2 regions of the Arthrobacter sp. 01T419 genome follow, and region 2 is predicted to be linked to the other one. Evidence: predicted binding sites of a transcription regulator. Region 2 holds the regulator's gene; the other holds the start of a gene.

Region 1 (21,920 bases), on a different contig from region 2:
TTCGGCGATGGCGCCGACGGCGGCCCGACGGCGGACCACTGGGCAGCCGCCGCGGGAACCAACAACTATGAGATCGTTACCCGTATCAGCCCGCGCGTGCCGCGCATCTACATCAATGAAACGCCGGGAGCGGACGCCCGGTGAGTGAGGCTTTGTGGGAACGCACCGTCAAGGTCGCGACGGCGGAGCAGACGCATGCTTTGGGCTCGGCGCTGGGTGGGGTGCTTGAGCCCGGCGACCTCTTGGTCCTGACGGGCGAACTCGGCGCCGGCAAGACCACCTTCACCCAAGGACTCGGAGAAGGCTTGGGCGTCCGTGCGGGAGTTATTTCGCCGACCTTTGTCTTGGTGCGCATCCACCCCAACCTTCCGGACGGTCCCCGTCCTGGCGGCCCAGATTTGGTCCACGTCGATGCCTACCGCTTGGCTTCCGCAGCGGAGATTGACGACATCGACCTCGAAAACACCATGGACAACTCCGTGACGGTGGTCGAATGGGGGCGCGAGCGCGTGGAGCACCTTTCGGACAGCCGCTTGGACATCGAAATGCATCGAACAGTTGGCGGCACGGATTCGGCGGTCGCCAACGTGGAAGCTGGACCGGATGCGGTGTTGGACTTCGACCCCGAGGACGATGACGAACCACGCACCATCATTTTCCGCGGCTTTGGCCCACGCTGGATCACCGTCCCCGAAATACTGGAAGAGAACGCCTGATGCTGATCTTGGCCATTGATACCTCGGCCGTGGCGAGTGCGGCCCTTATCTCGGACGTTGCCATGGAGGGCGTGGTGGAATCCTTCGCTACCGAAGACACCCGCAGCCACGCAGAGGTCCTTGCGCCCGGCATTGAGAAACTTCTGGGCGACGCCGAGGTAAGCGGAGCGGACATCGACCTCATTGTCACGGGTGTAGGCCCAGGGCCCTTCACGGGGCTTCGTTCGGGGATTGCAACCGCCCGCACTCTGGCCTTCGCCTGGAACAAGCCGCTTTTTGGCCTCATGAGCCTGGACGCGATCGCCTTGGAGGTGGCCGAGTCCACCGAGGCACAAGCAGAGTTCCTGGTGGCCACGGATGCCCGTCGCAAGGAGGTCTACTGGGCGCGTTACACGCTCAGCGAAGGCCAGCTTCCGCGGCTCGTGGATGGTCCCCATGTGGGCTTCGCCTCCGAGTTGCCCGATCTTCCCGTCTTCGGGGCCGGAGGCGGCATCTACGCGGACGTCGTCAATGCGAACGAGGAATTCAGCACCACCCAGCCCGACGCCGCCTCCCTGGGCCAGTTCGCTATGGCCCTTCTGGCGGCTGGCGCGGAACTGCCGGACTCCACTCCGCTCTACCTGCGGGAATCGGACGCGCAGGTGCCTGGTCCCAGGAAGCGTGCGCTGTGAACACTCCACACCAGTTCAAGCTCGACGGGGTGACCCTGCGCGACATGACCGCCGACGACGTCACCGCCGTCGAGGTCCTGGAACGCCGGCTCTTCCCGGTGGATGCTTGGCCGATGCAAATGTTTTTCGATGAACTTGCCCAGGTGGATACCCGCCGCTATGTAGTGGCCGAAGCCGGCGGGCAGATTGTGGCTTACGCGGGTCTCATGTGCATCGAGCCCATCGCGGATGTCCAGACGATCGCCGTCGTGCCCGAATTCGAAGGCAGAGGGATTGGCTCGGCTATTCTCACCGAACTCATTGAGGAGGCCCGCGGGCGCGGCGCAACGGAAGTCCTCCTCGAGGTCCGGGCCGACAATCCGCGCGCCCAGGCCTTGTACGTGCGGTTCGGCTTCGAGCAGATCCACGTACGGCGGCGCTACTACCGCGACGGCACGGATGCCCTCATCATGAGGCTGACATTGACTGAAGGAAACCCGGCGTGAACCAGCCCAGCACCGTCCAGCCCAGCACCGTCCAGCCGCTTGTGCTGGGGATCGAGTCCTCCTGCGACGAAACCGGCGTCGGGATTGTCCGGGGCACCACCCTGTTGACCAATACGGTGTCCTCCTCGATGGATGAGCATGTCCGTTTCGGTGGCGTCATTCCGGAGATCGCTTCCCGTGCGCACTTGGACGCTTTTGTACCCACGCTGCAGGAGGCCCTGCACGAGGCCGGAGTGACACTGGAGGACATCGACGCCATCGCGGTGACTTCCGGGCCGGGGCTGGCAGGCGCGCTCATGGTGGGCGTCTGCGCTGCCAAGGCCCTCTCTGTTGCCACGGGCAAGCCGCTCTACGCCATCAACCACTTGGTGGCGCATGTCGGCGTTGGGCTTCTTGACGGCGCTGCCGGCGGTGGCACTGGGGGGCTCGGCGCCGGTGGGCAATTGCCCGACAACCTCGGTGCCCTCCTGGTTTCCGGCGGGCACACGGAAATCCTGCGCATCCGCAGCATCACCGACGACGTTGAGATGCTCGGCTCCACCATCGACGACGCCGCGGGGGAGGCCTATGACAAAGTGGCGAGGCTCTTGGGCCTGGGCTACCCGGGCGGACCGGCCATCGACAAACTCGCCAAGCAAGGCAACGCCAAGGCCATCCGCTTCCCGCGCGGACTGACGCAACCCAAATACATGGGAACCGTCGAAGAGCCGGGACCCCATCGCTACGATTGGTCATTCAGCGGCCTCAAGACCGCCGTCGCGCGTTGCGTTGAACAGTTTGAAGCGCGCGGTGAGGACGTCCCCGTAGCTGACATCGCGGCCGCGTTCCAAGAAGCAGTGGTGGACGTCATCACGTCCAAAGCCGTGTTGGCCTGCGAGGAGAACGGCATCACGGATCTCCTGCTGGGCGGTGGCGTGGCCGCTAACTCCCGTCTGCGTGAGCTGACCGGGCAGCGCTGCACCTCTGCGGGGATCACGCTGCACGTACCGCCGTTGGCGCTGTGCACCGACAACGGTGCTATGGTTGCGGCCCTGGGATCGCAGCTCATCATGGCGGGAATCGGTCCAAGCGGCGTTGCTTTTGCTCCGGATTCTTCCCTGCCGGTCACAACGGTTTCGGTGTAGGCGCGGGAATCCATCCCAGAGGTTAGGCCGTTGGTACGGACCGCATTTGCTGTACGAGGTCCTGGACGACGGCATGAAGATCGCCATCGTGCTGGGCAGCGACGCGGCGTTGGCGCTGGTAGCCCGCACCGCGGGCGATGATCTTTTCGACGTCGGCCAGTTCCTCCGAGCAACCGAGCTTTTCGGCGACGGGAGCCAGGCGCAGCAGCGTTTCCTTCAGGTGGTCGGTGACAAGCTGCTCATTGCCTTCGGCGTCGAGGATGATAATCGCCTCCATGCCGTAGCGGGCGGCGCGCCACTTGTTTTCCTGGATATGCCATGGCGGCATGGTGGGAATGCTCCCGCCGTTGTCCAGGATGGTGGAGAACTCATCCACGAGGCATTGAGTCAGGGCGGCGACAGCGCCGACTTCCTCGAGGGTTGCCAGGCCATCGCAAATGCGCATCTCGATGGTGCCCAGATTCGGCACCGGGCGGATATCCCAGCGAATTTCGGACAGGGTGTCGATCACCCCCGTGGTGAACATGTCCTGGACATAGGACTCGTATTCGGCCCAGTTGGGGAACTGGAAGGGCAATCCGGCCGTGGGCAACTGCTGGAACATGAGGGCGCGTTGTGACGCATAGCCGGTGTCTTCGCCGCCCCAGAAGGGACTCGAAGCGGACAATGCCTGAAAGTGCGGGAAGTAATTGACCAGGCCGTCGAGGATGGGGAGCGCCTTGTCCCTCCGGTCCAAGCCGACATGGACGTGGACTCCGTAAATGACCATTTGCCGTCCCCACCACTGGGTGCGGTCAATCAGTTTGGCGTAGCGCTCTTTGTCCGAGACCGGCTGAAGCTGCGGCGGGCTGAACGGATGACTGCCGGCACAGAAAAGCTCCACACCCATGGGGTCGGTAACGTCCCTGACGGCCTTCAGGGAGCGGGCCAGGTCTTCCTTGGCTTCCTTGACGGTGTTGCACACGCCCGTGACGAGTTCCACGGTGTTGAGGAGCAATTCGCGCTTGATGTGCGGGTGCTCGTCGTCTTCGTTCAGGTCCGGATGCCGAGATGCTACGCCGCGCAGGACTTCATTCGCGACCGAGGCCAATTCCCCGGTGCGTGCGTTGACGAGCGCGAGCTCCCATTCCACCCCCAGTGTCGACTGCCTGGATGGAGCGAAATCAATCTGCACGTAGGTCCCCTCGGTGATATGCCAAAAACGCCCTGAGCAAACGCCCGCCGTGGGGCCGTCAGCGGTTGGCTCAAGTCTAATGCAGGGGCGGTACGGTACCGCATGGGCGAAAAGCTCAGGAAATCGAGCATTTTTGCTAATGAGAATGATTTGCATCTACAATACAGGCATGCACCTTTCTGTTGTCAGCTCACTCGATAGCCAATGCCGCGAAGCAGCCACAGCCAAGCTAGGGCGTACACACCGCGATTCAGCCGTGGTCCTCCATGACCTCCTGGACGGCTCCGTCGTATTGCGGAGGGTGTTCCGCAACGGCGAACTTGTAGAGCAGGCACAAACCGTCTTGGAGCACGGCTGCCTCAGCTGCACGGTCCGTCTTGACGTTGTCCCGACGGCGGAGCGCCTCGCCGCGTCCGGCCATGACCACATCGTCCTGGGCCTGCCGCCTGGCGTCTCCGTGGACATGGCGGTTGCCGAACTCAAGCGGGGCCTTGAGCGGCCTGCCGTCATCGACAACGCAGTGTTGGCGATCGATCCCTCAGCCCTGGAAGACCATGTTTGGGACAAGCACACCCTGTACGAATCCGGCTTCACGGCGATGCCGGAGGATCACCGCACCAGTGGAGAATTTCTCATCGGAGAGTTGGGCCACGCGGATACCATCATGGTCCATGCTGGTCTTGGGGCCGAGCTCACCGGATTGCGCCCGGACTCAAGCGAGCACTGGGCCCAGGGATTGGAACTTCTGGCGCAACTCGCGCCCCACGCTGCCGTTTCAGCCCGCGACGACAACTTCCGGCCCGGATGTTACGACGGCGCGGAGGCCCTCGCGAGGGTTCGTCGCGGTTCCGTGCGGGTTCCGCTCGAGGAGGAGTCCGGGAGCTTCCGGACCGTGCTCCACAAAGTGGAGCGTCCGCTTCATCCCGGGCGCTTCCGGGAAGCCCTGCCGAAGCTGGCAGAGGGATGCCACTGGATGCGGGGCCGCTTGTGGATTGCCTCGGCGGCCAAGATCCGGATCGCCGTTCAGGGAATCGGACCGCGCGTCTGGCTCGAGAGCACGGGAGAGTGGCTCGCGGATGCCGGCGCCGACTCTGTTCGCGACGGTAAAGTCCGGCAGGACGAAGACGGGCTCCACGACGTCGACGCCGTTCTCGACTGGCACCCCCGCTTCGGCGATCGCGGAACTGTGCTGGCCGTGACCGGGCGAGGAGACGACGTCGACGCCGCAGAAATCCGGGCCCTGCTGGATGGATGCGCGCTGAGCGAAGCGGAAATGAGGCTCGATTTCGCTGCGCTTGAGGATCCACTGGAACTCGAATCCACTCTTTAGCCGGGCTTCGGCCGTGGTGGAACAAAGCCGCAATCAAACAAGTCAAAACCCTAGAAGGAGAACCCCTTGAAAGTCAGGAATTCGCTGCGTGCCCTCAAGAAGATCCCCGGCGCGCAAGTTGTCCGCCGGCGCGGCCGCACCTTTGTCATCAACAAGCTGAATCCGCGATTCAAAGCGCGCCAAGGCTAGCTCCCCGTCTAGGCTGGGCACAGAACCCCGCTATGTGAAGGAAGCCCCGTTATGCCGATCCTCAACAAAGACATGACGCTCTGTATCTCCCTCTCAGCCCGGCCGAGCAACAACGGAACGCGTTTCCACAACTTCCTTTACGAGGCCCTCGGCTTGAACTGGATCTACAAGGCCTTCGCTCCGACCGACTTGGCGAACGCGATCGCCGGGGTGCGTGGCCTGGGCATCCGTGGCTGCGCCGTCTCGATGCCCTATAAGGAAGACGTCATCACGCTCGTGGATCGTATGGACGCATCGGCCGCCGCCATCGACTCGGTCAACACGATTGTCAACGACGCCGGCGTACTGACGGCCTACAACACGGACTACACTGCGATCGCCCAGCTGATCGAGCGTAACGCGATCGACCCGGCGTCGTCCGTGTTGCTCCGCGGCTCCGGTGGAATGGCCAAGGCCACCGCAGCAGCCTTCCGCGACGCCGGATTCTCGCGCGTCACTGTGGTTGCCCGGAACGAAAAGCTCGGGCAATCGCTCGCGGGACTCTATGGCTTTCGCTGGCAAGCCGAAGTGGGGGACTCGACGGCGGACGTGATCGTCAACGTCACACCGATCGGAATGGCCGGGGGAACGGAGTCCGGCTCATTGTCCTTTCCCGAAGAGGCGATCGCGGCCGCGCACGTGGTGTTCGACGTCGTCGCCCTCCCCGCAGAGACGCCGCTCATCAAGGCCGGCCGCGCGGCAGGCAAGGCCGTGATCAGCGGCGCTGAGGTAGCCACCATCCAGGCCCTCGAACAGTTCGTGCTCTACACGGGTATCACGCCGACGCCCGAGCAAGTGGCGGCTGCCGAGGAGTTCACGCGCGCCCAGTAGGGCTATCTCAGGCGGCCGCTACCGGCTCCACCACAACAGCCACCTTTTCCTCGCCGATCCTGGTGAGGACGAGGGTGGCTGTTCTGTTGCCGCGGCCTTTCGCTGAGCCTTTTCCGGCCGGCAACAATTGTTTCCGCAGTTCTTCGGGAGTGACTGACGTGCCGCGTTTCTTGATGTCCAGGACACCGACGCCGTTGGCCTTCACCCAGGCCTTGAGGGCCTTGACGTTCAACGGCATGACTTCGAGGACTTTGTAGGCACGGGCGAACGGGGTCTCCACCAGTTCCGGAGCGCAGATGTAGGCAATGTGTTGGTCCACCAAGTGGCCTCCGAGTCGGAGCGCGACGTCGGCCACCAAGCCCGCGCGGATCACCGCGCCGTCCGGCTCGTACAGGTATCCCTCCACCGGCCCGACGTCGGGCACGGGTCCGCCGTCGAAATCTTCGCCGCTGGTCATCTCAGCTGCGCCCTGCGGCCCGAGCACCAGGGCCGCGCGGCGGATGCCGGGACGGGCGACGTCGTTGAACCACAGTGTTACTTCCGTAACGTCCCCTCCGACCGAAACCCACTGTGCCTCGCAGCCGGCCGGTACCGCTTCATGGGGCATCCCCGGGCCCATCTTGACCCCGACGGCCTTGCCGGACGCGGCGAGCGACTCAACGAAGGACAACGGCGGCGAGAACTCCTCCGGATCCCAGATCCGCTTGGTTCCCGACGACGACGTCGTGCGGCGCGCAGGATCGAGCCACACGCCGTCGACGCCGTCAAGGGGCACGGACGTCGCGTCGGAATGCACCACGGATGCATGCGGGAAAGGCATGAGGTTGATGGTGGCGCAGGCCGCGGTGGTCTCGTCGAGTTCCACGGCGGTGACCTTGATGTCCATGGAGGCCATGGCCATGGAGTCAGCTCCAAGCCCGCAGCCCAGGTCAGCCACATGCTGCGTGCCTGCCTTGGCAAAACGCTCTGCGTGCCTGGCTGCCACATTGAGCCGGGTGGCTTGTTCCAATCCGGCTTGCGTGAAGAGCATCTGCCGGGCGAATTCGCCAAACTTGGCCTCGGCGCGGGTGCGGAGCCTGGATTGGGTGAGGACGGCGGCCACAAGTGCGGGGGAGTGGCCGTCTTTGCGCAAGCGTGCGTTCAGGGCGAACGCTTCGCCATCGCGGTAGGGTCCCAAGGATGCCAGCAGTTCCCAACCCTCCGTTGTCAGAAGCGGGGCAATCTGGTCCTGGGGTGTGTCAGCCATGGGAACTAGCCTACTGGCCGCCCGTCATACGAGGCGGAGAGGGGGATCCGGGATCATTCGGGCCGATAGGGTTGATGCCATGGAAGACAACCCAGTACGCCAGCCTGACGACGCCAATGGTTCTCCCTCTGCCCCCGATAAACGTCCCTTCGCCGGAAATCTCTCCAAGTATGCCCGTCCTGCGCTCATCGCAGGTGCTTCGATTGCCATTGTCTGCATCGCGCTCTTGATCATTATTTTCTTCCTCGACTCCTTCAACGCGGCCACCTATTCCATGACCGGAAAGAGCGTCCAGGACGCCACGGACGAGGCCCGGGACATTCGGGACACCTACTCAGGCGCGCGTATCGGAGCGATTGTCGGGCTGGTGGTGTTCGGCGCCATCGCACTCGCCAGCGGCGTAGTGCTCTACCTGAACCGCGGAACCGCACCGAAAGAAGAGTACGACGACGGCGAGGACGTGGACTTCGACGACCTCGCCGGGCAATGAGCTGATTGAGTCCGGGGCGGCCTGCCGCCGTTCACCCATGACGGAATTCTGGCACTCGCCTTGACCGAGTGCTAATGCTTACATAGAGTCTTGATTAGCACTCTCCCTAGGCGGGTGCTAATCATGCCGCCAGGCACTTACCGGCACCGCGACGACGGTAAGCACGCCACGGCACCCCTGGTTTGATAGTCCATGTACTACCTCACGTAAAGGAGAGATCCGAGTGTCGGTCTCCATTAAGCCTCTCGAGGATCGCATTGTTGTCCGCCCGCTCGAAGCAGAGCAGACCACGGCTTCCGGCCTGGTCATCCCGGACACTGCACAGGAAAAGCCGCAGGAAGGCGAAGTTGTTGCAATCGGCCCCGGCCGCTTTGACGACAACGGCAACCGCGTACCTGTCGACGTAGCCGTTGGCGACGTCGTTATCTACTCCAAGTACGGCGGAACTGAAGTCAAGACCGGCGGCAACGAATACCTCGTTCTGTCCGCTCGCGACGTTCTGGCGATCGTCGTTAAGTAATTTCCTGGATCCCGCACCGCAGATCGAGTCGGACATCTTCTGACTGAATCAGCGGTGCGGGTTTTCCGTCTTGAAAGGACACAACCATGGCAAAGCAGCTAGCGTTTAACGACGCCGCCCGCCGCTCGCTCGAAGCAGGCATTGACAAGCTCGCCAACACCGTCAAGGTGACTCTCGGCCCGCGCGGCCGCAACGTCGTTCTGGACAAGAAGTGGGGCGCACCCACCATCACCAACGACGGCGTGACCATCGCCCGTGAAGTCGAGCTGGACGACCCGTACGAGAACCTTGGCGCTCAGCTGGCCAAGGAAGTCGCCACCAAGACCAACGACGTCGCAGGCGACGGCACCACCACGGCCACCGTTCTGGCACAGGCACTCGTCAAGGAAGGCCTGCGCAACGTTGCCGCAGGCGCCGCCCCTGGTGAAATCAAGCGTGGCATCGAGGTCTCTGTCCAGGCCGTTGCTGCCCGCCTCCTGGAGAACGCCCGCGAAGTAGAAGGCACCCAGGTTGCCAACGTTGCCGCGATCTCCGCCCAGAGCGACGAGGTTGGCGAACTGCTGGCCGAGGCTTTCGGCAAGGTCGGCAAGGATGGCGTCATCACCATCGAAGAGTCCTCCACCACGCAGACCGAACTGGTCCTCACTGAGGGCATGCAGTTCGACAAGGGCTACCTTTCCCCGTACTTCGTCACTGACGCTGAACGCCAGGAAGCTGTCCTGGAAGACGCGCTCATCCTGATCAACCAGGGCAAGATCTCCTCGCTGCAGGAATTCCTGCCGCTCCTGGAGAAGGCCCTGCAGGCCGCTAAGCCGCTCTTCATCATTGCTGAGGACATCGACGGCGAGGCACTGTCCACGCTGATCGTGAACCGCATCCGCGGCACCCTGAACGTGGTTGCCGTCAAGGCTCCGGGCTTCGGCGACCGCCGCAAGGCCATGCTGCAGGACATCGCCACGCTGACCGGTGCGCAGGTTGTTTCCCCGGAGCTCGGCTTGTCCCTTGACCAGGTTGGCCTCGAGGTCCTCGGCTCAGCACGCCGCATCACAGTCACCAAGGACAACACCACCATCGTTGACGGCGCTGGCACGGCTGAGGACGTCGCGGCACGCGTAGCGCAGATCCGCGCCGAGCTGACCCGCACCGACTCCGACTGGGACCGTGAAAAGCTGCAGGAAAGGCTTGCAAAGCTCGCAGGCGGCATCGGCGTCATCAAGGTCGGTGCAGCCACCGAGGTTGAGCTCAAGGAAAAGAAGCACCGCATCGAGGACGCAGTGTCCTCCACGCGTGCCGCCCTTGAAGAAGGCATCGTGTCCGGCGGCGGCTCTGCCCTCATCCACGCCCTCAAGGCATTGGACGAGGACACCGCCGTCAAGGCCCTGGAAGGCGACGCGGCTGCCGCCGTCGGCATCGTCCGCCGTGCCCTGACCCAGCCGCTTCGCTGGATCGCCCAGAACGCCGGCTTCGACGGCTACGTCGTCGTCGCCAAGGTTGCTGAGCTCGAAGACAACCACGGCTTCAACGCCAAGTCCGGCGTGTACGAGGACCTGATCGCCGCTGGCGTGATCGACCCCGTCAAGGTCACCCGCTCCGCACTCCAGAACGCCGCCTCCATCGCAGCCCTGGTTCTCACCACCGAGACCCTGGTTGTCGAGAAGCCGGCCGAGCAAGACGAGCACGCAGGCCACAGCCACTAGGCCCGGTTGTTGAATGCGCGAGGCCCGGTCCCCTTTCGGGGGGCCGGGCCTTCTGCGTGTAAGCCGACGCTTCAACGCCCGGACGTGCTTCCTGACCGGCGGGTGTGGGGCTGCTTCGTGAAAGGCCTTGCTGCCTGACGCCGGCGGCCGCACTGCCTGACGCCGGTTGCCTCAGGTGCCGTTGCTCACATTGCCCTTGCGGAATATGGGGATCGGCGGCGAGGTTCTACTATTTATTCAGAACCTTTATGCACAGGCCAGTCCCGTAATGACGGGCTGGTCATCAGTTGCAACCCCTACCAGAGCAACCCCCAAGAACCAAGGTAAGAGGCGCACTCATGACCCAGCCCGAACACGATCCCTTTGGCTTTGTTGGCTTGACCTATGACGACGTCCTGCTGCTGCCGGGCCACACGAACGTCATCCCGTCCGAAGCTGATACGTCCTCCCGGATCTCCAAGCGCATTTCGGTCCAAACCCCTCTGCTGTCAGCCGCGATGGACACTGTCACGGAGTCCCGGATGGCCATCGCCATGGCCCGCCAGGGCGGACTTGGCGTGATCCACCGCAACTTGTCCATCGAAGACCAGGCCGACCACGTGGACCGCGTCAAGCGCTCCGAGTCCGGGATGATCACCAACCCGCTGACTATCCACCCGGAAGCCACCCTTCAGGAACTGGACGAACTGTGTTCGCGTTACCGGGTTTCGGGCCTGCCCGTCATCGACCCGGACGGCCGCCTGCTGGGTATTGTCACCAACCGCGACACCCGCTTCGTGCCGGAGTCCGACTTCCCGCTGCGGCTTGTCAGCGACGTCATGACCAAGATGCCCCTCATCACGGGCCACGTCGGCATCAGCCGCGAAGAGGCCTCGCACAAGCTGGCCACCAACAAGATCGAGAAACTGCCCCTCGTTGACGAGCAGGGACGCCTCAAGGGCCTTATCACCACCAAGGACTTCACCAAAGCCGAGCAGTACCCGCTCGCGACGAAGGATGAGGAAGGCCGTCTCCGCGTCGGCGCCGCCATCGGGTTCTTCGGCGATGGCTGGGAACGCGCCATGACGTTGATTGACGCTGGCGTCGACGCATTGTTCGTGGACACCGCCAACGGCCACTCGCAGGGCGTCCTGGACATGATCACCCGCCTGAAGTCCGATCCCGTTGCCGCGCACGTTGATATCATCGGCGGCCAGGCGGCCACCCGCGAAGGCGCCCAGGCACTGATCGACGCAGGTGCCGACGGCATCAAGGTGGGCGTAGGCCCAGGCTCCATCTGCACCACGCGCGTTGTTGCCGGTGTTGGCGTCCCCCAGATCACGGCCATTTATGAGTCCTCGAAGGCAGCCATCCCTGCCGGTGTCCCGCTGATCGCCGATGGCGGCCTGCAATACTCGGGGGATATCGGTAAGGCCCTCGTGGCCGGCGCCGACACCGTCATGCTCGGTTCTTTGTTGGCTGGCTGTGACGAATCGCCGGGCGAGCTGATCTTCGTCAACGGCAAGCAATTCAAGAGCTACCGCGGCATGGGTTCCCTGGGCGCCATGCAGTCCCGGGGCAAGAACACGTCCTACTCGAAGGACCGCTATTTCCAAGCGGACGTTTCCGGCGACGACAAGCTCATCCCCGAAGGCATCGAAGGCCGCGTGGCCTATCGCGGCCCGCTCTCCTCGGTGGCATACCAGCTGGTCGGCGGCCTGCGCCAGACCATGTTCTACACGGGTGCTCCGACCATCGCCGAGCTCAAAGCGCGCGGCAAGTTTGTGCGCATCACCGCGGCCGGGCTGAAGGAGTCCCACCCGCACGACATCCAAATGACCGTCGAGGCCCCGAACTACGGTTCCCGCTAGACTGCCAGATTTCAAGCAAGCCCGCCGCCGTCGTCACGAGGTGGCGGGCTTGCCCATTTCCTGCCAGGACATGGCGCCGCACTGGGATAACCTAGAGCAGTGACTTATGAGATTGAGATTGGCCGTGGCAAGCGTGGGCGTCGTGCCTATTCCCTGGATGACATCGCGATCGTCCCCAACCGTCGGACGCGTGACCCCAAGGACGTTTCCGTCTCATGGCAGATTGATGCCTACAAGTTCGAGATGCCCGTGATCGCCGCCCCTATGGATTCCGCCATGTCGCCTGAGACGGCCATAGCTCTTGGGCGGCTTGGCGGTCTGGGCGTGCTGGACCTTGAGGGCCTGTGGACCCGCTACGAAGACCCGCAATCCGTACTGGACGAGATCTCCGCCCTTGAGGATGAAACGGCCAACCCTGCCGTTACGCGGCGCATGCAGGAGCTCTACAAGGCTCCGATCCAGCCCGAATTGATCACCAGCAGGCTCGCGGAAATCCGTGCTTCCGGTGTGACCGTGGCCGGCTCGCTCACACCGCAGCGCACCCAGGAGCACTACAAGACTGTGGTTGCTGCCGGCGTCGATATTTTCGTCATCCGGGGTACCACTGTCTCGGCTGAACACGTCTCCAAGAACCACGAGCCGCTGAACCTCAAGCAGTTCATCTACGAGCTTGACGTCCCGGTGATCGTCGGCGGAGCCGCCGGATACACGCCCGCCCTGCACCTTATGCGTACCGGTGCGGCCGGCGTTCTGGTGGGCTTCGGTGGCGGCGCAACCACCACCACACGCCGCGCACTCGGCATCCATTCGCCCATGGCTTCCGCTATTTCCGACGTCGCCGCTGCCCGCCGCGACTACATGGATGAGTCCGGCGGACGGTACGTGCATGTGATCGCCGACGGCGGCATGGGTTCTTCCGGTGACATCGTCAAGGCCATCGCGATGGGCGCCGACGCCGTCATGCTCGGGAGCGCCTTGGCCCGTGCGGAAGAAGCACCAGGCAAGGGCTGGCACTGGGGACAGGAAGCCCACCACCTCGAGTTGCCACGAGGCGACAGGGTCAACGTCGGCACCGTTGGACCGCTGGAGGAAGTGCTCTTCGGGCCGGGGCACCACACCAACGGCACCTCCAACCTGATCGGCGCGCTGCGCCGTTCAATGGCCACAACAGGCTATTCGGACCTGAAGGAATTCCAGCGGGTCGACGTCGTCGTCTCGCCGTACTCGGGTCAGTAGGCTGCTGTCCGGGCCACCTTAGCCTTCGGGTGAAAACCCTGCCCAAGCCCGCGCACAAGAAGTAGTGTGGGGGACTACGGGCTTTGTGCGATGGGAGGCGTCCGATGAGCAGTGTTGCAGATGGTTCGCAGAGGAATGATGCCGGTGCGTTAAGCCCGGAGGCGCGGGCCAGGTCCATCGAGGTACTTAAGGGCACCATGGAGCCCGGCAAGGAACTCGACATCCTGATTGTCGGCGGAGGCGTGGTCGGGGCCGGGGCGGCCTTGGACGCAGTGACCCGCGGGTTGTCCGTGGGCATTGTCGAGGCCCGGGACTGGGCCTCAGGCACGTCGTCGAGGTCCTCGAAGCTGATTCACGGCGGGCTGCGCTACTTGGAAATGCTCGACTTTGCGCTGGTCCAGGAGGCTCTCCAGGAGCGAGGGCTGCTGATCCAACAAATCGCGCCGCACCTTGTCCGGCCGGTCCCGTTCCTGTACCCGTTGACCCGGCGTTTTTGGGAACGGCCCTATGTGGGTGCCGGCATCTTCCTTTACGACACACTTGGCCTTACCTCAGGGCACAGCCGCGGTGTCCCCATGCACAAACACCTCTTCCGGCGCGGAACACTGAGGGCTGCTCCGAGCCTCAAGAGCGACGCGTTCGTCGGCTCCATCCGGTACTACGACGCACAGGTTGACGACGCCAGGCTGGTCGTCAACCTCGTCCGCACCGCGGCACACTACGGAGCGCATGCCGTGAACAGGATGCGCGTTGTGTCGTTCATGCGCGAGGGTGAACGTGTGGTGGGTGCGAAGGTGGAAAACCAGGAAGACGGCAGCATCATTGAGGTCCGCGCCAAGCAAGTGCTCAACGCCACCGGCGTCTGGACCGACGAGACCCAGGCAATGGTCACGGATCGCGGCCAGCTCAAGGTCCGTGCTTCCAAGGGCATCCACCTCGTGGTCCCTCGCGACCGCTTCCAGTCCACGGTGGGATTGATCCTGAGGACCGAGAAATCCGTGTTGTTCGTCATTCCCTGGGGGCGGCATTGGATCATCGGCACAACGGACACCGACTGGAAGTTGGACAAGGCCCACCCCGCCGCGTCCAGCAAGGACATCGACTACGTCCTTGAGCACGTCAACCGAGTCTTGAAACGGCCCCTGACCCGGGAGGACGTTGAAGGCGTTTACGCCGGACTCCGTCCGCTGCTGGCAGGGGAGAGCGACTCCACAGCCAAGCTCTCACGCGAACATGTCGTGGCACACCCCGTTCCAGGCCTGGTAGTGGTTGCTGGCGGCAAGTTCACCACGTACCGGGTCATGGCGAAGGACGCCGTAGACGAAGCGACCCGCGCCATGGACGAGCGCGTACCCGCGAGTTGCACTGAAACCATCCCGCTCCTGGGCGCCGAGGGATTCAAAGCCGCGTGGAACCGCCGGGGGAGAACCGCGGATGAGGCCGGAGTCCACGTCGCCAGGGTGGAACATCTGCTCAACCGCTATGGCTCCATGGCCCCGGAAGTCTTGGCCATCATCAAAGACAATCCGGCCATGGCTGAGCCGCTCCCTGGCGCGGACGACTATCTTTCGGCAGAGGTTGTCTATGCAGCGACCCATGAGGGCGCTCGTCATGTCCACGATGTGCTGACCCGGCGCACCCGGATATCGATCGAGTCGTGGGACAGAGGTGTTTCCGCGGTCCCGGTTGTCGCTAAGCTGATGGGAGAAATTCTTGGCTGGAGCGACGCGCAGCGGGAAAGCGAAATCAAGCACTACCTGGCCCGGGTGGAAGCTGAACGGCTCAGCCAACAGCAGCCCGACGACGAATCGGCTGATGCTGCGCGCATGGGCGTCGATGACATCGTTCCCCTGCGCTGAGCGCCCTGGGTTGGCTGGGCACACTGGAGGGAAACGACTTGGCGGAACCACTGGACCCGTATGATGCCGAACTGACGACGCCGGAGACCGTCATCCTGGAGATGGAAGCGGTCGACAAGACAGACGCCGCGGGCCAGCTCGCGGAACGGCTCTATGCGGCCGGGCGTGTCACGGACCTCGAAGGCTTCCTCGAACACGTCAACTCGCGCGAACACCAACTCGCCACGGGGCTCCCAGGCGGCATCGGGTTGCCGCACGCCCGCAGTGAGTTTGTTTCGCGGGTCTCCATCGCCGTCGGGGTTACCAAGTTCGGGCACTCCCTGGACTTCGGCGCCAGCGACGGACCCGCCACCCTGGTTCTGCTCATCGCCACACCGGCTAGTTCGTTCTCGGACCACTTGGAAGTCCTTGCCACTTTGGCGCGGTCACTCTCCAAGGAATCGTTCCGGGAGTCCCTCCGGCGCGCCCACGATCCGGAAGTCATCGCCGAACTGATCAACTCCAGCCTGGTGTTCTTCGACCACTAGAGATTGGGGCAGGCCCTTTCGTGTCGCGTTCCGCGCCACGTAGGGACCCTGCTGCCCCACTCTTGGGCTCGTTTAGCTGTTCTACAGCTTGACGAAGTACGGTTAAGGGGTGTTGAAAACCGCTCTGAAGCCCCGCTGGATCGCAGGACTTGTCTTCGCGCTCCTGCTCTCCGGGGTGTTCGTGCTGCTCAGCCAGTGGCAGTTCGGCAGATCCACTCAGAGTGATGCGCCAGTTGATCCCTCGGCGGAGCAAGTCAAGCCGCTTACCGGTGTCCTGCAGCCGGGAACCTTCTTTCCTGGTTCCGTATCGGACCAGATGGTCAGTGCGAAAGGCAGCTACGACCCCGCCAAGCAAGTCCTTGTGGAAGGTCGCCTGCTCGCTGGGCAAAAGGGATACTGGGTAGTCACCGCGTTTGCGGTTGACGGTGCTCCCGTTCTCCACGGCGTTGGCGCTTCGCCGAAGACCTGGATTCCCGTAGCACGCGGTTGGGTCCCCGATCCCGCCCAAGCCAGCCCGCCGCCGTCGGGCACTATTGAACTGACCGGGCGGCTTCTGCCGTCCGAGGCGCCAGTGCCAAACGTCGACGCCGGAGCGGACCGCGCGTCCGCGGTTTCGGTCGCGGAACTCATCAACACGTGGGAAATTTCAAGCTACCCGGGCTTCGTCGCCGCGACGTCGGAAGTGTCCGCAGGCAAGGCCCTCGCTCTTCCGGAGCAGCTGAAGCCCCTCAATATCCCGGCCCAGCCACCTACCCAGCAGATCAACTGGCTCAACCTCTTTTACTCCGTGGAATGGGTGGTTTTTGCGGGCTTCGCCCTCTACATCTGGTGGCGAATGGTGGCCGATGACTACCGGCGAACCCTCGAAGAGGAAGAGCCCGACGACGAATTCCCGTCAGACGATTTGCCAGCAATTACCAAGCCAGAACAGGTATAGCCATGATTGAGCCCAAACCGGCCATCCAACCCGAACAGTCCGGAGAGTCCGGCGCGAAGCCGACCCCGGCAAAGAAGCGCCGCTTTGGCGGAACCACGGCCCAGATCCGCTCCGCACTGAAGTTCTACAAGGTCATGGCCTACCTCACCGGCACCATGCTCCTGCTCCTGTGCGCCGAGCTCGTGGCACGCTATGTGTTCGGTGTATACCTCTTTGCCGGCGGCACCAACGCGGCCACCGGGCAGCCCTTCGGTTTCGGCTTCGCTGACGCCGAGTCGAAGGCGGTTCTTGGCGGCGTCAACGTCTCCGTGACGGTGCTGATCGTCCACGGCTGGATGTACGTGGTTTACCTCATCTCGGACTTCCGTTTGTGGTCGCTCATGCGCTGGCAGTTCACGAAGCTCATCCTGCTTGCCTTGGGCGGGGTTGTCCCGCTGATGTCCTTCATTGTGGAGAAGAAGTTCCACTCGGAGGTAGAAGCCGAACTAGCCGCCAATCCGCAGGCATCCAAGCGTTACTGACGGGCCCGCCCCGGCGGGCATTGTGAGATCGCTAACGTCGGGACGGTTTGTGGGCTGATTCCCGGCTTCACGACAGGCTTCAAGGTGCACCGGGGCATCCCGGCAAAGTAGGCTGTTACGGTGACTACTCCCACCGCACCCTTCAGTTCTGAAGCTCAGACTTCCCAGAAGCCGGTGCTGGTTGTTGACTACGGTGCCCAGTACGCGCAGCTGATTGCCCGCCGCGTCCGTGAAGCGAATGTGTACTCGGAGATTGTTCCGCACACTTTCACCACCGAGCAGCTTCTGGCCAAGAACCCGGCAGCGATCATTCTTTCCGGCGGTCCTTCAAGCGTTTATGCCGAGGGTGCCCCGAGGGTTGGCGCAGACCTTTTCGAGGCCGGCGTGCCGGTCTTGGGTATTTGCTACGGCTTCCAGGCCATGGCCAACGCGCTCGGCGGCAAGGTCGCACAGACCGGGTTGCGCGAGTACGGCGCCACCGAAGCCACCACGGTTGGCGAAGCCCGCTCCATCCTTGCAGGCACCCCTGACTCGCAGAACACCTGGATGAGCCATGGAGACTCCGTGCATGTTGCCCCGGCAGGCTTCGAAGTCCTGGCGACCACCGCCGGTGCACCTGTAGCCGCTTTCGCGAACGAGGAAAAGCACCTCTACGGCGTGCAGTGGCACCCCGAGGTCAAGCACTCGGCACACGGCCAGCAGGTTCTGGAGAACTTCTTGTTCGACGGAGCCGGCCTGAAGCCCAACTGGACCACCGGCAACATCCTCGAAGAGCAGGTTGATCGAATCCGCCGGCAGGTCGGTGATTCCAAGGTCATCTGCGGCCTCTCCGGAGGCGTCGACTCGGCCGTTGCCGCAGCCCTTGTGCAGCGCGCCGTGGGTGACCAGCTCACCTGCGTGTTCGTGGACCATGGTTTGCTGCGCGAAGGCGAAGCCGAACAGGTCGAGCGTGACTTCGTTGCTGCAACCGGCGTGAAACTCTATGTGGCAAATGAGCAGGAGCGTTTCCTGTCCGCCCTGGCCGGAGTCAGCGATCCCGAAACCAAGCGCAAGATCATCGGCCGCGAGTTCATTCGTGCGTTCGAGGAAGCAGAGCGGGCCATCATTGCCGAGGCCGCGTCCGAAGGCGAGAGCATCAAATTCCTCGTCCAGGGCACCCTGTACCCGGACGTCGTCGAATCCGGCGGAGGCGAAGGTGCTGCGAACATCAAGAGCCATCACAACGTGGGAGGCTTGCCCGAGGACCTGCAGTTCGAGCTCGTTGAGCCGCTCCGCGCCCTGTTCAAGGACGAGGTTCGCGCCGTGGGTGCGCAGCTGGGCCTGCCGCAGGAAATCGTTGGACGCCAGCCGTTCCCTGGTCCGGGCCTCGGTATCCGCATTGTCGGAGAAGTGAACAAGGAACGTTTGGACCTGCTGCGCAAGGCAGACGCCATCGCGCGTGCCGAGCTCACGGCGGCCGGTCTCGACAACGACGTCTGGCAGATGCCGGTGGTGCTGCTCGCCGATGTCCGCAGCGTCGGCGTGCAAGGTGACGGACGTACCTATGGGCACCCGATCGTATTGCGTCCCGTTTCTTCCGAGGACGCTATGACTGCTGACTGGTCGAGGCTCCCTTACGACCTCCTCGCTAGGATCTCCAACAGGATCACGAACGAGGTAGATGGAGTCAACCGCGTGGTACTGGACGTCACCAGCAAGCCACCGGGAACCATCGAGTGGGAATAGCGTTCTAGGTGACCGGTCTCTTTCCAGAGGCCGGTCACCTTGCATTTCCCCTGAAATCAGGGGTAATTTGCCTTTCCACCAGTGTTGCGGTGCGGACTGCAGGTCGATTCCCGCTACCCTCGAAAGTATGCCGATTTGGTCCAAGTCGTCTCGAGCTAGAACAGAAAAGAAGGCAGCGGTGTCAGTAGGTCAAAGCCACGAAGAGAGCTCTGCAGAGCTCCGGAAATGGCTGTCGGGGCTCAAACCTGTGACTGGCGCGGACACTATGCTGCGCTTCGTCAAGACGCCGGAAGGTTCGATCGACCTTAGTAACGGCCACCCTTCAGGCCTCGCGCAGCTCCTCGCCGGACGCCGAACCCGTCTTTCTACCCTGATCCGGGATCGCCAGCAATATCTTGTTGCCGCGCGTGCAGCCAGGAACCTTCGCTCGAAGATCTTCGAATTGGGCAACGACCGGGGGATCGACGCCGGGTATCTGTCCTGCGGAACTGTCGTCTGGACATCCGCCGTCGGAGGAAAACCCCAGCGCGTTTCCGCTCCCGTCATGTTGGCAGCCATTTCGCTCACAGCGCGGCCCGGCGAGGATGACTACGAACTGCAACTCACGGAACAAGCGGGCATCAACCCTGCGTTGGTCCGGCACTTGAAGACCGTCCATGGAATTGTGTTCGACGTCAATGCGGTGAGCCGAATGGCCTACAACACCGCGCGCCTCGATCCCCAACCAGTCCTTGACCGTCTTGCGACGCTGGTGCAGCCGATCCCAGGTGCCGAAGTAACCCCCAATCTCCTCATAACAACCTTGGCGGATTTGTCCGGGAATCTGGACGACCCCTGGATCAACGAAAACAGCAGCGTCGTCGCATCCTTGTTCGAAGCTGCCAACGGCGGGAACGTTGAACCTGAACCGATCAAGTCCGGGCGGTTCCCGAACCTCGACGAGCGCGAGCCTGCCGAGGAGTCGCTGCTCCTTGATGCGGATGCTGACCAGCAGTACGTCGTGGATGCAGTCCGGGCAGGCGATTCGCTCGTGGTAAGCACCCCGCCAGGCAGCGGCCAGACCCAAACTGCAATCAATGCCATCGGCGCGCTTGTCAACGAGGGCAAATCAGTGCTCGTGGTGGGCGACCGGCGTGCGAGCCTCAACGGGCTCGCCAGCAATTTTGAAGCCCTTGGCCTTGAGTCGATGCTGTTCAGGCCGGGCAATGGTGCCACGGCCCAGCAGCTCAAGGGACAGCTGGTCAGCGCGATCATACGCAACGAGAAGTCACTGGAACCTCAACTTGCGAATCTTCACAAGACCCTGACTGAGCACCGTCATGCCCTCATGGACCATGTCGCGTCATTGCACAATGTTCGCCAGCGCTGGGGGTGCTCGCCCTATCAGGCAATGCAGTCGCTCGCGGAGCTGACCTCCATCCAGCCTGCCCCCGCCACTACCGTGCGCTTGAAGCGCAGCGTGTTGGACAATATCAAAGACCGGGCCGAGCTGGCTGGACGACTGCGCCGCGCTGCCGAACTTGGCAGTTTCAGCCGGGCGTCGACGTCGAGCCCCTGGTACGGTGCGCGCTTGGTCACGCGCAAGGAGACGGAAGAAGCCCAGCAACTGGCTGGCGCCGCCGCGGAGCACCTCCCCAAACTGCGGGAACGGATGAACCAGGTTGCAGAGCACTCCGAAATCCGCCTCGGGGCGAACTTCGCCGAATGGGGCGCGCAACTTGAGCTGTTGATGGCGGTGCGGGAGAGCCTGGACAAATTCACCCCGGATATCTTCGACCGGCCGGTCCACGATCTGATTTCGGCTACCGCCACCTCCGCATGGCGTCGCGAGCGGGGCCTCGAAATGCCGTCGATGCAGCGCTCCCGTTTGCGAAGAGTGGCCAAAGAATACGTCCGGCCCGGTGTCCACATTGCGGATCTGCACAGTTCCTTGGCACTCGTTCAGGAGCAGCGGGCCCTTTGGGCTGAGTACGCCACCACGCAGCGTCATCCTGCCGTGCCATCCGGGCTCGCGGATTTGGGCGCTACGTACCGGGAATTGGACCGGGAGCTCCGTCGTCTGGGCGATTGCCTCAAACACACGGCCGACGGCGGCGACCTTCACGCGACCCGCTACGAAGTTCTCATGGCGCGCCTTGAGCGTCTTGTCGCGGATACGGGAACTCTGGAGACCCTGCCGGAGCGTACGCTTTTGGTCGAGAACATGCGTGAGCACGGACTCGGCGAACTCCTCGCGGATTTGGCAGGTCGGGAAGTCCCTGCCGAATCCGTTGGCGCGGAACTGGAGCTGGCTTGGTGGCAGTCTGCCCTGGAAGCCATGATCAGCGGTGACGACTACCTTGCCATGTCCGACGGCGATTCCCTCCGCCGTCTCGAAGCCGAGTACCGCCTGGCGGATCACGCGCACATTGCCAGCGGTGCAGCCAGGCTGAGGTGGACGCTTGCCGAAATGTGGCGGGCCGGAATCGCGGAACATCCCCGCCAGGCAGAGCTCCTGCGGAATCTGATCAAGGACGGCCGGGTTACCCTCTCGGCGCTCAGCGCCCAGGCTCCGGCTCTGGTTTCCCGGCTGGTGCCTGTGTGGTCCATCAGCCCATACCTGCTGACCGGGCTGTTGCCTGCCGAACAGAAGTTCGACGCAGTGGTGATTCTTGATGCCGAGAGCACGTCTTTGCAGGCTGTGCTGCCGGCCATCGCCCGGGCCGAACAAGTGATTGCCTTTGGCGACGCGAAGATTGCCAACGCCCGCACAT
Region 2 (9,431 bases):
GCACGGACTATCCGGTGCTTCGTGACGCGTTGGAGAAGCTCATGCTCAACGACGCCGCACTCGTCTATGAGCCGGAGACGTCGGCCGCTCTGGGATTCGGATTCCGCGTCGGCTTCCTCGGCCTGCTGCACCTGGAAATCACCCGTGAGCGCCTTGAGCGCGAGTACAACCTGGACCTCATCTCCACCGCTCCCAACGTGGAGTACGAGGTCACGCTGGAGGACAAGCGGGTCATCCACGTCACCAACCCCAGCGAATACCCCACCGGCAAGATCTCGGAGGTCCGCGAACCGATGGTGTCCGCCACCATCCTGGCTCCCAACGAGTTTGTCGGCGCCATCATGGAACTGTGCCAGAGCCGCCGTGGAGTCATGGGCGGCATGGACTACCTGTCCGAGGACCGGGTGGAAATCCGCTACCGGCTGCCGCTGGCCGAGATCGTCTTCGACTTCTTCGACATCCTCAAGTCCAAGACCCGTGGCTACGGTTCGCTGGACTGGAAGGCCGACGGCGAGCAAGTTGCCGACCTGGTCAAGGTGGACATCATGCTCCAAGGCGAGCAGGTTGACGCCTTCAGCGCCATCACCCACAGGGACAAGGCCTACGCCTACGGCGTCATGATGACAGGCAAGCTGCGGGAGCTCATTCCCCGCCAGCAGTTCGAGGTGCCCATCCAGGCGGCCATCGGCTCGCGCATCATTGCCCGCGAAAGCATCCGTGCCATCCGCAAGGACGTCCTTGCCAAGTGCTATGGCGGTGACATCACCCGTAAGCGCAAACTTCTGGAAAAGCAGAAGGAAGGCAAGAAGCGCATGAAGATGGTGGGCCGCGTGGAAGTTCCGCAGGAAGCGTTCATCGCAGCCCTGACCACTGACGAATCCAAGGACAAGGCCAAGAAGTAATGGGGCTCTTCGCCCAACACACGTCCGGACCGGCACGTAGGGCACGGGCACACGGGGGGTCCTGTGCCTAGTGTCCTTCCCCTCGGAGACCCGGCGCCTGCGGACGGCCTCTTGCCGCCGCAGGTGCTTGACGGTGTAGAGTCACGCAAGTTCGGACTCTACGTCCACATACCCTTCTGCGCTGTGCGCTGCGGATACTGCGATTTCAACACCTACACCGCCACAGAGCTTGGAGGCGGCGCATCCCAGGACGCCTACGCATCTACGGCGATTTCGGAAGTGGAGTTCGCCGTCCGGGCCATGGATGCCTCCGGGCTGCCGCATCGCCCCCTGAGCACGGTATTCTTCGGCGGCGGCACACCGACGCTGCTGCCTGCTGAAGATCTGGCACGCATCCTGATGGCCGCCGTCGGGCACTGGGGCATCGAAGCAGGGGCCGAAGTCACCACTGAAGCCAACCCAGACTCGGTGACCCCCGAGTCGCTCCAGCTGCTGGCTGATGCCGGCTTCACGCGGGTTTCCTTCGGCATGCAGTCGGCGGTGCCGCACGTCCTCAAGGTTCTGGACCGCACCCACACGCCCAACCGGGTTCCGTTGGTGGTCCAATGGGCACGCGACGCCGGACTTGCGGTAAGCCTCGACCTCATCTACGGAACTCCCGGTGAGTCGATGGCGGATTGGCAGACTTCCCTTGAAACAGCCCTGTCCTACGAACCGGACCACATCAGCGCCTACGCACTGATCGTGGAAGAAGGCACTAAGCTGGCCGCCCAGATCCGGCGCGGTGAAGTTCCGGGAATTGACGACGACGACCACGCTGCCAAATACGAACTCGCCGATCAACTGATCAGCGCAGCCGGGCTGAATTGGTACGAGGTCAGCAACTGGTCCCGCACATCCGAGCAGGCCTGCAAACACAACCTTGCCTACTGGCGGGGAGATGACTGGTGGGGCATCGGACCCGGAGCGCATTCCCATATGGGCGGAGTCCGCTGGTGGAACGTCAAACACCCCACCGCATATGCAAACAGGCTCGGTGAAGGTGTCTCTCCTGCCGCTGGGCGCGAAACCCTCGACGCCGGAACGCGGGAAGTGGAACGCATCATGCTGGAGGCACGCCTCGGCACCGGGCTCCAGGTCGATGCCCTCGACAAGGTCGGCCGCCATGCCGTGGCGGGCCTCATCGCCGACGGCCTGGTGGAGCCTGCGGCAGCCTTCCAAGGACGGCTGGTACTGACGCTCAAGGGGCGGCTATTGGCTGATGCCGTGGTCCGCCGCATCCTCCCGGAGTAGCGAACTGACGAGGGCGGCTGCCCTGCGCGCCATCGCTATTTGATCCAGCGCAGGTTGAAACGGTAGCGGTGCGGCTGTCCGTGGTTGACGCGAATGCCGGCAGACACCGAGAAGCAGGTCACAGCGACCCAGATGGCCGTGGCCACGACCGCGAACAGGTTTCCAACCACCGGGAGCAGGACCAGGATGTTCGCGAGCACTGCGGCAATCGTTGGCGGCAAAGTGAAGTTCAGCGCCTCTTTCGATTCCTGTGCCGTGAACGGGCCACGGTCGCGGAAGATCAGGTAGATCAGGAGCGAAGGCACGCAGCCAAGGATTCCGCCAAAGTGCGCAAGGGTGGCCCACTGCCGGTCTTCGGAGGCCGTCAAGGGCAGCGCATTGGCAGGAACGCCGTGGTACTGGGACTGGCCCGAAGCGCCGTCCCGTTCGTCAGGAGCGTTGTCTGCCACAGTTTCTTCCTTCGAGTATCTATCGGTGCAGTGTTGCTGTCCCAGAATACTTGCTCGGCACGCGATCAGCGGACCAACTCCCTGACCCTAGGCCGGGGAAACTGCGCTGGAGCCGCCGTGAAAGCGAAGCGAATCTGCAAAGCGCCGTCACGGCACGGTCAGGAAATCGATCACTTCCTCCACCCGACCCAGCAGGGAGGCTTCCAGGTCCGCGTAGCTGTGGACGGCGCCGAGAAGCTTCTGCCAGCCAAGCCCGACGTCCTCGGCCGTAGTGTGTGGCCAGCCGAACGACTTCAGGATGCCGGTCTTCCAATCGGTGCCTCGGGCTATGGTGGGCCACTGCTCGATCCCCAGGACCTTGGGACGGATGGCCTGCCAGACGTCCACATAGGGATGGCCCACGATCAGGACGTTTCCTGGCGCGCCGGGCAGCGTCATGGCGTCGGCAGCGATCCGCGACTCTTTCGAATCCGGCACCAGGTGATCCACGAGGATCCCGAGCCTGCGGCCCGGGCCGGGAGAGAACTCGGCAATCGCCGCCTTGAGGTCGTCCACGCCATGCAGGGGTTCGACGACGATTCCCTCCACCCGGAGGTCATCTCCCCAGACCTTCTCCACCAGTTCTGCGTCGTGTTTGCCTTCCACCCAGATCCGGCTTGCCTTGGCGACTTGGGCACGCTGGCCGGCTACCCGGACGGATCCGGATGCTGTGCGGCTTGCTTGCCCGGCAGCCACGACGGCGGCCGCGCGTGGCGCGGGTGGCAGAAGTTTCACTGGCTGTCCGTCGAGCAGGAATCCAAAGCCGAGCCGGAATGACTTGTTCTTTCCCCGGCGATCCTCCAGCACCACGATGTGCATGCCGCCGGACTTTTCGACCCTGGTCACGGCCCCGACCCAACCGGACTGCACGTCTTCGAGAACCATCCCGCGTTCAACGGGCACCTCCGGCAGCTGCCGCTTGGCAGGGGAGGAGAGATCTTGCGGGCCCCAATTGTCGTAAGACACGGTCTTCACACCACTTTGCGCTAGGGGATCAATGACGGCCCTGGACATTCCACGGGACCGCGCGGGAATCATGTTCGCCGCGAGCGGTACCAATGCTAACAACGTGGTGGCTCATACTAGACTTGTTAGCACTTGGGCATGTTGAGTGCTAACTATTGAATATCAGGTCGCTGAGTAGGAACTGTTCAGCACTGGCGGTTGAATGGAGGTGGGCAGTGAGCGAACCACGCAAGCTTGAAGTGTTGCGCGCCATCGTGGAGGACTACGTTCACTCCCGCGAACCCGTCGGATCCAAAGCCTTGGTCGAACGGCACCATTTGGGAGTGTCGAGCGCCACCATCCGCAACGACATGGCCCTTTTGGAAGAAGAAGGACTCATCGCCGCACCGCACACTAGTGCCGGCCGCATCCCCACGGACAAAGGCTACCGCCTCTTCGTCGACCGTATCTCCCAGGTCAAACCGCTTTCGGCCGCCGAACGTCGGGCCATCCACTCGCTGCTTGAGGGACCCGACGACGTCGAGGACATCCTTGAGCGCACCGTTCGGCTCCTGTCCCAACTGACCAACCAGGTCGCCGTCGTGCAGTACCCGCACCTGAGCCGCGCCCGGGTTCGGCACATTGAGTTCGTGCTTCTGGCTCCGCGCCAGGTGCTGGTGGTACTTATCGCGGATACCGGCAAAGTGGAACAGGGCGTGGTGCACGCAGGGGCGGATGCCACTGACGATGACCTCATGGCCCTACGCGGACGTTTCCTTGGAAGCATCGCCGGCTCGCAGCTTGACCTCATGCCGCAGGTCCTGCCGTCGGTAGTTGCCCTGTGCCCGCCAACACTTCGGGGCCTTGCAGGCGTCCTTGCCCATGGTCTGGAAAGGCTGGCCGACAGGAGCCGGGACGAACGCATGGTCATGGCAGGCACGGCTAACCTGGCCCGCTCCAACGTGGATTTCCCGCTGAGCATCGGACCGGTTCTCGAAGCTCTTGAGGAACAGGTGGTCATGTTGCGCCTGCTCTCGGACATGGCGGAGGACCCCCGTGGAGTCACCGTGAGCATCGGCCGTGAGAACCCCTACGACGGTCTCTCCGAAGCATCGGTGGTGGCCACCGGCTACGGTCCAGGCAGTAGCGCCAAGATCGGCATTCTTGGACCTACCCGGATGGACTATCCCAACACCATGGCGGCCGTCCGCGCCGTCGCACGCTACCTTTCCCGTATTCTGGGCGGCTGACGGCCCCGGCCGGAACCCGTCTCGCAAGAAACGCAGTTACAACAAGGAAGAGATACCGACTTTGAGCAGCCACTATGACGTTCTGGGCGTCTCACCGGAAGCAACCGGCGAGGAGATCAAGAAGGCCTACCGCAAGCTCGCCCGTAAGCTGCATCCCGACGTGAACCCGGGGGAAGGCGCCGCCGAGGAATTCAAAGCCGTGACCCACGCCTACGAGGTCCTCTCCGATCCCCAGAAGCGCCGCGTGTATGACGCCACGGGTAACGAGAACGGTACCGACAACGGCTTCGGTGGAGGCTATGCGGGCCAGGGATTCGCGTTCCAAGACATCTTCGACACTTTCTTTGGCGGAGGTGGTGGCGGCATGCAAGGACCGGCATCACGTATGCGCCGCGGCCAAGACGCCCTGATCAGCGTCCGCATCGATTTGCGTGAGGCCGTCTTCGGAGTCAACAAGAAGCTTGAAGTGGACACTGCGGTGGTCTGTCCCACGTGCGAAGGCTCATGTTGCCGCGCCGGCACCCACCCGGAGCGCTGCGACATCTGCGGCGGTTCGGGTCAGGTCCAGCGTGCAGTCCGCTCCATCCTGGGCCAGGTCATGACGTCCGCACCGTGTGGTTCCTGTGAAGGTTTCGGAACGATCATCAAGGATCCGTGCAACGAGTGCAGCGGCCAGGGCCGCATCCGCAGCCGCCGTTCGCTGACCGTCAAAGTGCCTGGTGGTGTGGCGACCGGAACGCGCATCCAGTTGTCGTCGCAAGGCGAAGCGGGTCCTGCCGGCGGTCCTTCCGGTGATCTCTACGTGGAGATTCGGGTCAACACTGATTCCACCTACATTCGTGAGGGCGACGACCTGCACGCAACCTTGAGCGTTCCCATGACGGCCGCGGCCCTGGGTACCGAGCTTCAGCTCGATACTTTCGACGGCGCCCAGGAGATCGACGTCAAGGCCGGGACCCAGTCCGGCGAGGTCATCACCTTGCGCGGACTGGGCGTCACCCATCTCCGCGGTTATGGCCGGGGAGACCTCAAGGTGCACCTGCACGTCGAGACGCCCGGCAAGCTCGACGCCGCGCAGGAAGAGTTGCTGCGCCAACTGGCCAAATTGCGCGGCGAGCAGTTCACCGAGGGCAAGCTCGTAGCCAGCGGCGGTATGTTTGCGAAGCTGCGGGACAAGCTCGGTAACCTGTAGCGGTGAGCAACCCCGTATTTTTCACGGCCGCCGGAACGCTTGACGGGCTCGGGCCGGGCGACATCTTCGTGCTCGACGGCGCTGAGGCAAGGCACGCTATCACTGTCAAGCGTTTAGAAGTCGGTGAGGCGGTCGACATAGCCGACGGCGCCGGAAAGCGGCTTACCGGAACAGTGGCCGCGTCCAGCCAGGGAAACCTTGAAGTTCTTGCCTCCGATGTCTTGGAGGAGCACCTGCCGATGGTTCGTCTCGTTTTGGTCCAGGCCCTGGCCAAGGGCGACCGCGATGAGCTCGCCGTCGAGACGGCAACGGAGCTCGGAATCGACGCGGTGGTCCCATGGCAGGCGGAACGTTCCATTGTCCGTTGGAAGGGCGAGCGGGCCGCCAAAGCCCATGCGAAGTGGCAATCGGTGGCCACCGCAGCCGCCAAACAGGCGCGGCGCGCGTGGATTCCCGAGGTGCGTGCCGCAGTCGACGGCTCCGGTTTGGCGGCGGCCGTTGCCGCTGCTGATCTGGCGATCATCCTGCACGAGGACGCAAAACGCCCGCTGCGGGAGGTCCTGGAGTGGTGGCAGGATCAGCTTTCCGACGGGGATTCCGGAGCTGCGCGCGAAGTCCTGCTCATCGTGGGGCCGGAGGGCGGCATCTCGCCGCGCGAAGTGACCAAACTGAGCGACGTCGGTGCTGTCACCGCTCTCTTGGGGCACCACGTCCTTCGCTCATCGACGGCGGGCCCGGCCGCCGTCGTACTGGCCAGTGACATATTGGGCCGCTGGTAGGAAAGCTGCTGGCGTGGCGCAATTGCCCGCGTCGCCGAGCCCGTCGCGTAACACGAGGCGCACGTACCTGGTCAGCGGACGTTGAAGGAACGGGTATCCGTGGAGAGGTCGTTGTCGTTGGGACCCACTATGGAAACGCGCAATTCGTAGCGTCCCGCTCCGAGGCCCACAGTGAAGGTGAAAGCACCGCCTTGTCCCGGCACGGTCGAGGCGGTGGTCTGACCCGCCAGGTACGATGTCTTCTCGCCGCTTGAGTTCTCGCGGAGGATCTGCCAATGCAGTTTCTTCGACGGGTCCGTGCTGCGCCCATTGAACTTGACTGGACCGGCAGGCAGAGTCAGATCCTCCTGCGGGTCAATGATCCAGACAGGTGCCACCATAGTTGCGTCCCGGACCATCGGATCACCGAGCTTGACCTGACCGAACGCCATGTAGTCCGTGTGCCCGTCTACCAGGATGGTCACCTTGATCAGCTGTCCGGAGTCGATCAAGCCTGAACTCGCCGCAGCGGCAGTAGCGGTGTAAACGAGTTGCTGGACCGCTCGCTGCGCCATTCCGGAGTCGAGGTTGGAATTGAACGCGTCGCGGGAGATATCGACCGTGACCACGTTCTTTCCGGAAATCGACGTCGCAAGGTTGCTTGGATTTTGCCATGGCGTGAAGAAATCGTGATCCAACGGCTTCTGCGACATCATGATTCGCAGCGCGGTGGTGATCGGGTTCTCGTTGCCTGGGTTGTCACGGAATTCGCGGTACAAGAAGATATCCGTGTCGCTTCGTCCGATCCAGTACACCGGAATCTTGTTTGACGCCTGAGTTGTCTCAAGCGGCGCATTGGTAGCGGGTGCCGCCTGCAGGGCGGCGGTCGGGTTGGGGAGCGGCGTCGTCGATGCCTGTTCCGAGCGGTCGGCAACACAACCCGAAAGAAACAAGGCAGCCGTCAGCGTGGTCACAAGCATGGCGGAACGTCTCCGCATGCGTGTGTCCTGTGGAATGCCGGCTGGCCTGGTAATAGTTGGAATCCTGCTCGTGTTCGGCCCGCTGTCAGGCGGGGAGTCGTGCGCCCGCGGACCGGGCCCAGGGCATTTTTGCCCATAAATCAGCTTGTCATAGTCCCTGCCGCGCTGACCGGCTATTCGATACCCGGCCGGGCAACTGCAATGCTATTGATACGAGGTCGATGCGGAGTTGAAACAAAAGACGTTGGAATTGGCGGCCTGCGGCCCTGCCCCCGGGATGGTCTGGAACCATGCCGGACAATGGCTGGCGTAGGATTGAAAGCAATCCGAGGCCCGCGATCCTGCGCCCATCCAGCGAACGGACATCGGAGTAAATCGATGGACATCACCAAGCCGGAGGAGCACAGGCCACAAGGCCAGCACTATGACAGAATCATTGAACGGGCGGCCCAGGGCCGGCAGCGTTGACACAGGTCCGGCCGAGTTCCCGCACTCAGTCCCAGGCGCCCGCACGGAAGTTGTTGTCTTCGACAACTCTGATCAGATGGTTCAAACCCTTGGCAGCCATGACGAGGCACTGCGCTACATCGAAGCCCAGTTCCCCGGCGTCGACTTTCATGTGCGTGGCAACGAACTTTCCTTCAGCGGCCCGTCCAGCGATGTTCCCCGGATCATGCGACTCCTGGAAGAAGTCCGCGGCTTGGTCGGCAAGGGGACTGTTATCACCCCGGACGTGCTCCAGCAGCTCGTTTCCTTGTTGCGCAGCCAGTCCCTTCAGAATCCCGTGGAAGTGCTGACCCACAACATTCTTTCCAGCCGCGGACGCACCATTCGCCCCAAAACGCTGAACCAGAAGAGCTACGTTGACGCCATAGACGACAACACGGTGATCTTCGGGATCGGCCCGGCGGGCACCGGTAAGACGTACCTGGCAATGGCCAAGGCAGTGCAGGCACTCCAGCTCAAGGAAGTCAGCCGCATCATCCTCACCCGGCCCGCCGTCGAGGCGGGAGAGCGCCTCGGCTTTTTGCCGGGAACGCTGAGCGACAAGATCGATCCATATTTGCGTCCTTTGTACGACGCCTTGCACGACATGATGGACCCCGAGTCGATCCCGCGCCTCATGGCTGCCGGAACTATTGAGGTGGCGCCGCTTGCCTACATGCGCGGCCGCACGCTCAACGATGCATTCATCATCCTCGATGAGGCCCAGAACACCACTGCGGAACAGATGAAGATGTTCCTCACGCGGCTTGGTTTTGGTTCCAAGATGGTCGTCACGGGGGACATCACCCAGGTGGACTTGCCCTTCGGCGCCACGTCGGGCCTGCGTATCGTCCAGGAAATCCTCACTGGGATCGACGGCGTGAACTTTACGATGTTGGACGCTTCCGACGTGGTCAGGCACCGGCTGGTCGCGGATATTGTGTCCGCTTACAGCATTTGGGACGAAAAGCACCGGGTGCGTGCACAGCACGCGGCCGCGCACGACAAGCGGGGAGAACGCAGATGAGCATCGAGGTCAACAACGAGTCCGGAGTCCAGGTGGACGAGGCACAATTGGTGACGCTTTCGCGTTTCGTCTTTGAACGGCTCTACATCCACCCCCAGGCTGAACTTTCC

Evidence for each region. The regulator HrcA, encoded in region 2, represses chaperone genes, less so after heat shock. The targets are predictions, from matches to a motif close to TTNGCACTCGNNNNNNNCGAGTGCNAA.
Region 1: the regulator HrcA is predicted to act here: its motif matches at 8,344-8,370, upstream of groES (co-chaperone GroES).

Annotation. Positions count from the first base shown of each region.
Region 1 is NZ_JBFTQF010000002.1:8,509-30,428, reverse strand. Features, by position in the region: gene alr (alanine racemase) at 1-144, shown strand, start outside; gene tsaE (tRNA (adenosine(37)-N6)-threonylcarbamoyltransferase complex ATPase subunit type 1 TsaE) at 141-716, shown strand; gene tsaB (tRNA (adenosine(37)-N6)-threonylcarbamoyltransferase complex dimerization subunit type 1 TsaB) at 716-1,387, shown strand; gene rimI (ribosomal protein S18-alanine N-acetyltransferase) at 1,432-1,872, shown strand; gene tsaD (tRNA (adenosine(37)-N6)-threonylcarbamoyltransferase complex transferase subunit TsaD) at 1,869-2,996, shown strand; gene AC1DLO_RS03735 (glutamate--cysteine ligase) at 3,019-4,170, opposite strand; gene AC1DLO_RS03730 (GTP-binding protein) at 4,340-5,500, shown strand; gene ykgO (type B 50S ribosomal protein L36) at 5,567-5,689, shown strand; gene AC1DLO_RS03720 (shikimate 5-dehydrogenase) at 5,741-6,559, shown strand; gene AC1DLO_RS03715 (THUMP-like domain-containing protein) at 6,567-7,805, opposite strand; gene AC1DLO_RS03710 (hypothetical protein) at 7,885-8,295, shown strand; gene groES (co-chaperone GroES) at 8,519-8,815, shown strand; gene groL (chaperonin GroEL) at 8,902-10,512, shown strand; gene guaB (IMP dehydrogenase) at 10,851-12,362, shown strand; gene AC1DLO_RS03690 (GuaB3 family IMP dehydrogenase-related protein) at 12,462-13,598, shown strand; gene AC1DLO_RS03685 (glycerol-3-phosphate dehydrogenase/oxidase) at 13,703-15,457, shown strand; gene AC1DLO_RS03680 (PTS sugar transporter subunit IIA) at 15,496-15,984, shown strand; gene AC1DLO_RS03675 (SURF1 family protein) at 16,094-16,921, shown strand; gene AC1DLO_RS03670 (DUF3817 domain-containing protein) at 16,924-17,442, shown strand; gene guaA (glutamine-hydrolyzing GMP synthase) at 17,563-19,167, shown strand; gene AC1DLO_RS03660 (AAA family ATPase) at 19,295-21,920, shown strand, end outside.
Region 2 is NZ_JBFTQF010000005.1:341,328-350,758, reverse strand. Features, by position in the region: gene lepA (translation elongation factor 4) at 1-902, shown strand, start outside; gene hemW (radical SAM family heme chaperone HemW) at 966-2,195, shown strand; gene AC1DLO_RS10680 (DUF4870 domain-containing protein) at 2,231-2,644, opposite strand; gene AC1DLO_RS10675 (DUF3097 domain-containing protein) at 2,792-3,649, opposite strand; gene hrcA (heat-inducible transcriptional repressor HrcA) at 3,865-4,878, shown strand; gene dnaJ (molecular chaperone DnaJ) at 4,940-6,070, shown strand; gene AC1DLO_RS10660 (16S rRNA (uracil(1498)-N(3))-methyltransferase) at 6,073-6,849, shown strand; gene AC1DLO_RS10655 (GerMN domain-containing protein) at 6,921-7,826, opposite strand; gene AC1DLO_RS10650 (PhoH family protein) at 8,233-9,321, shown strand; gene ybeY (rRNA maturation RNase YbeY) at 9,318-9,431, shown strand, end outside.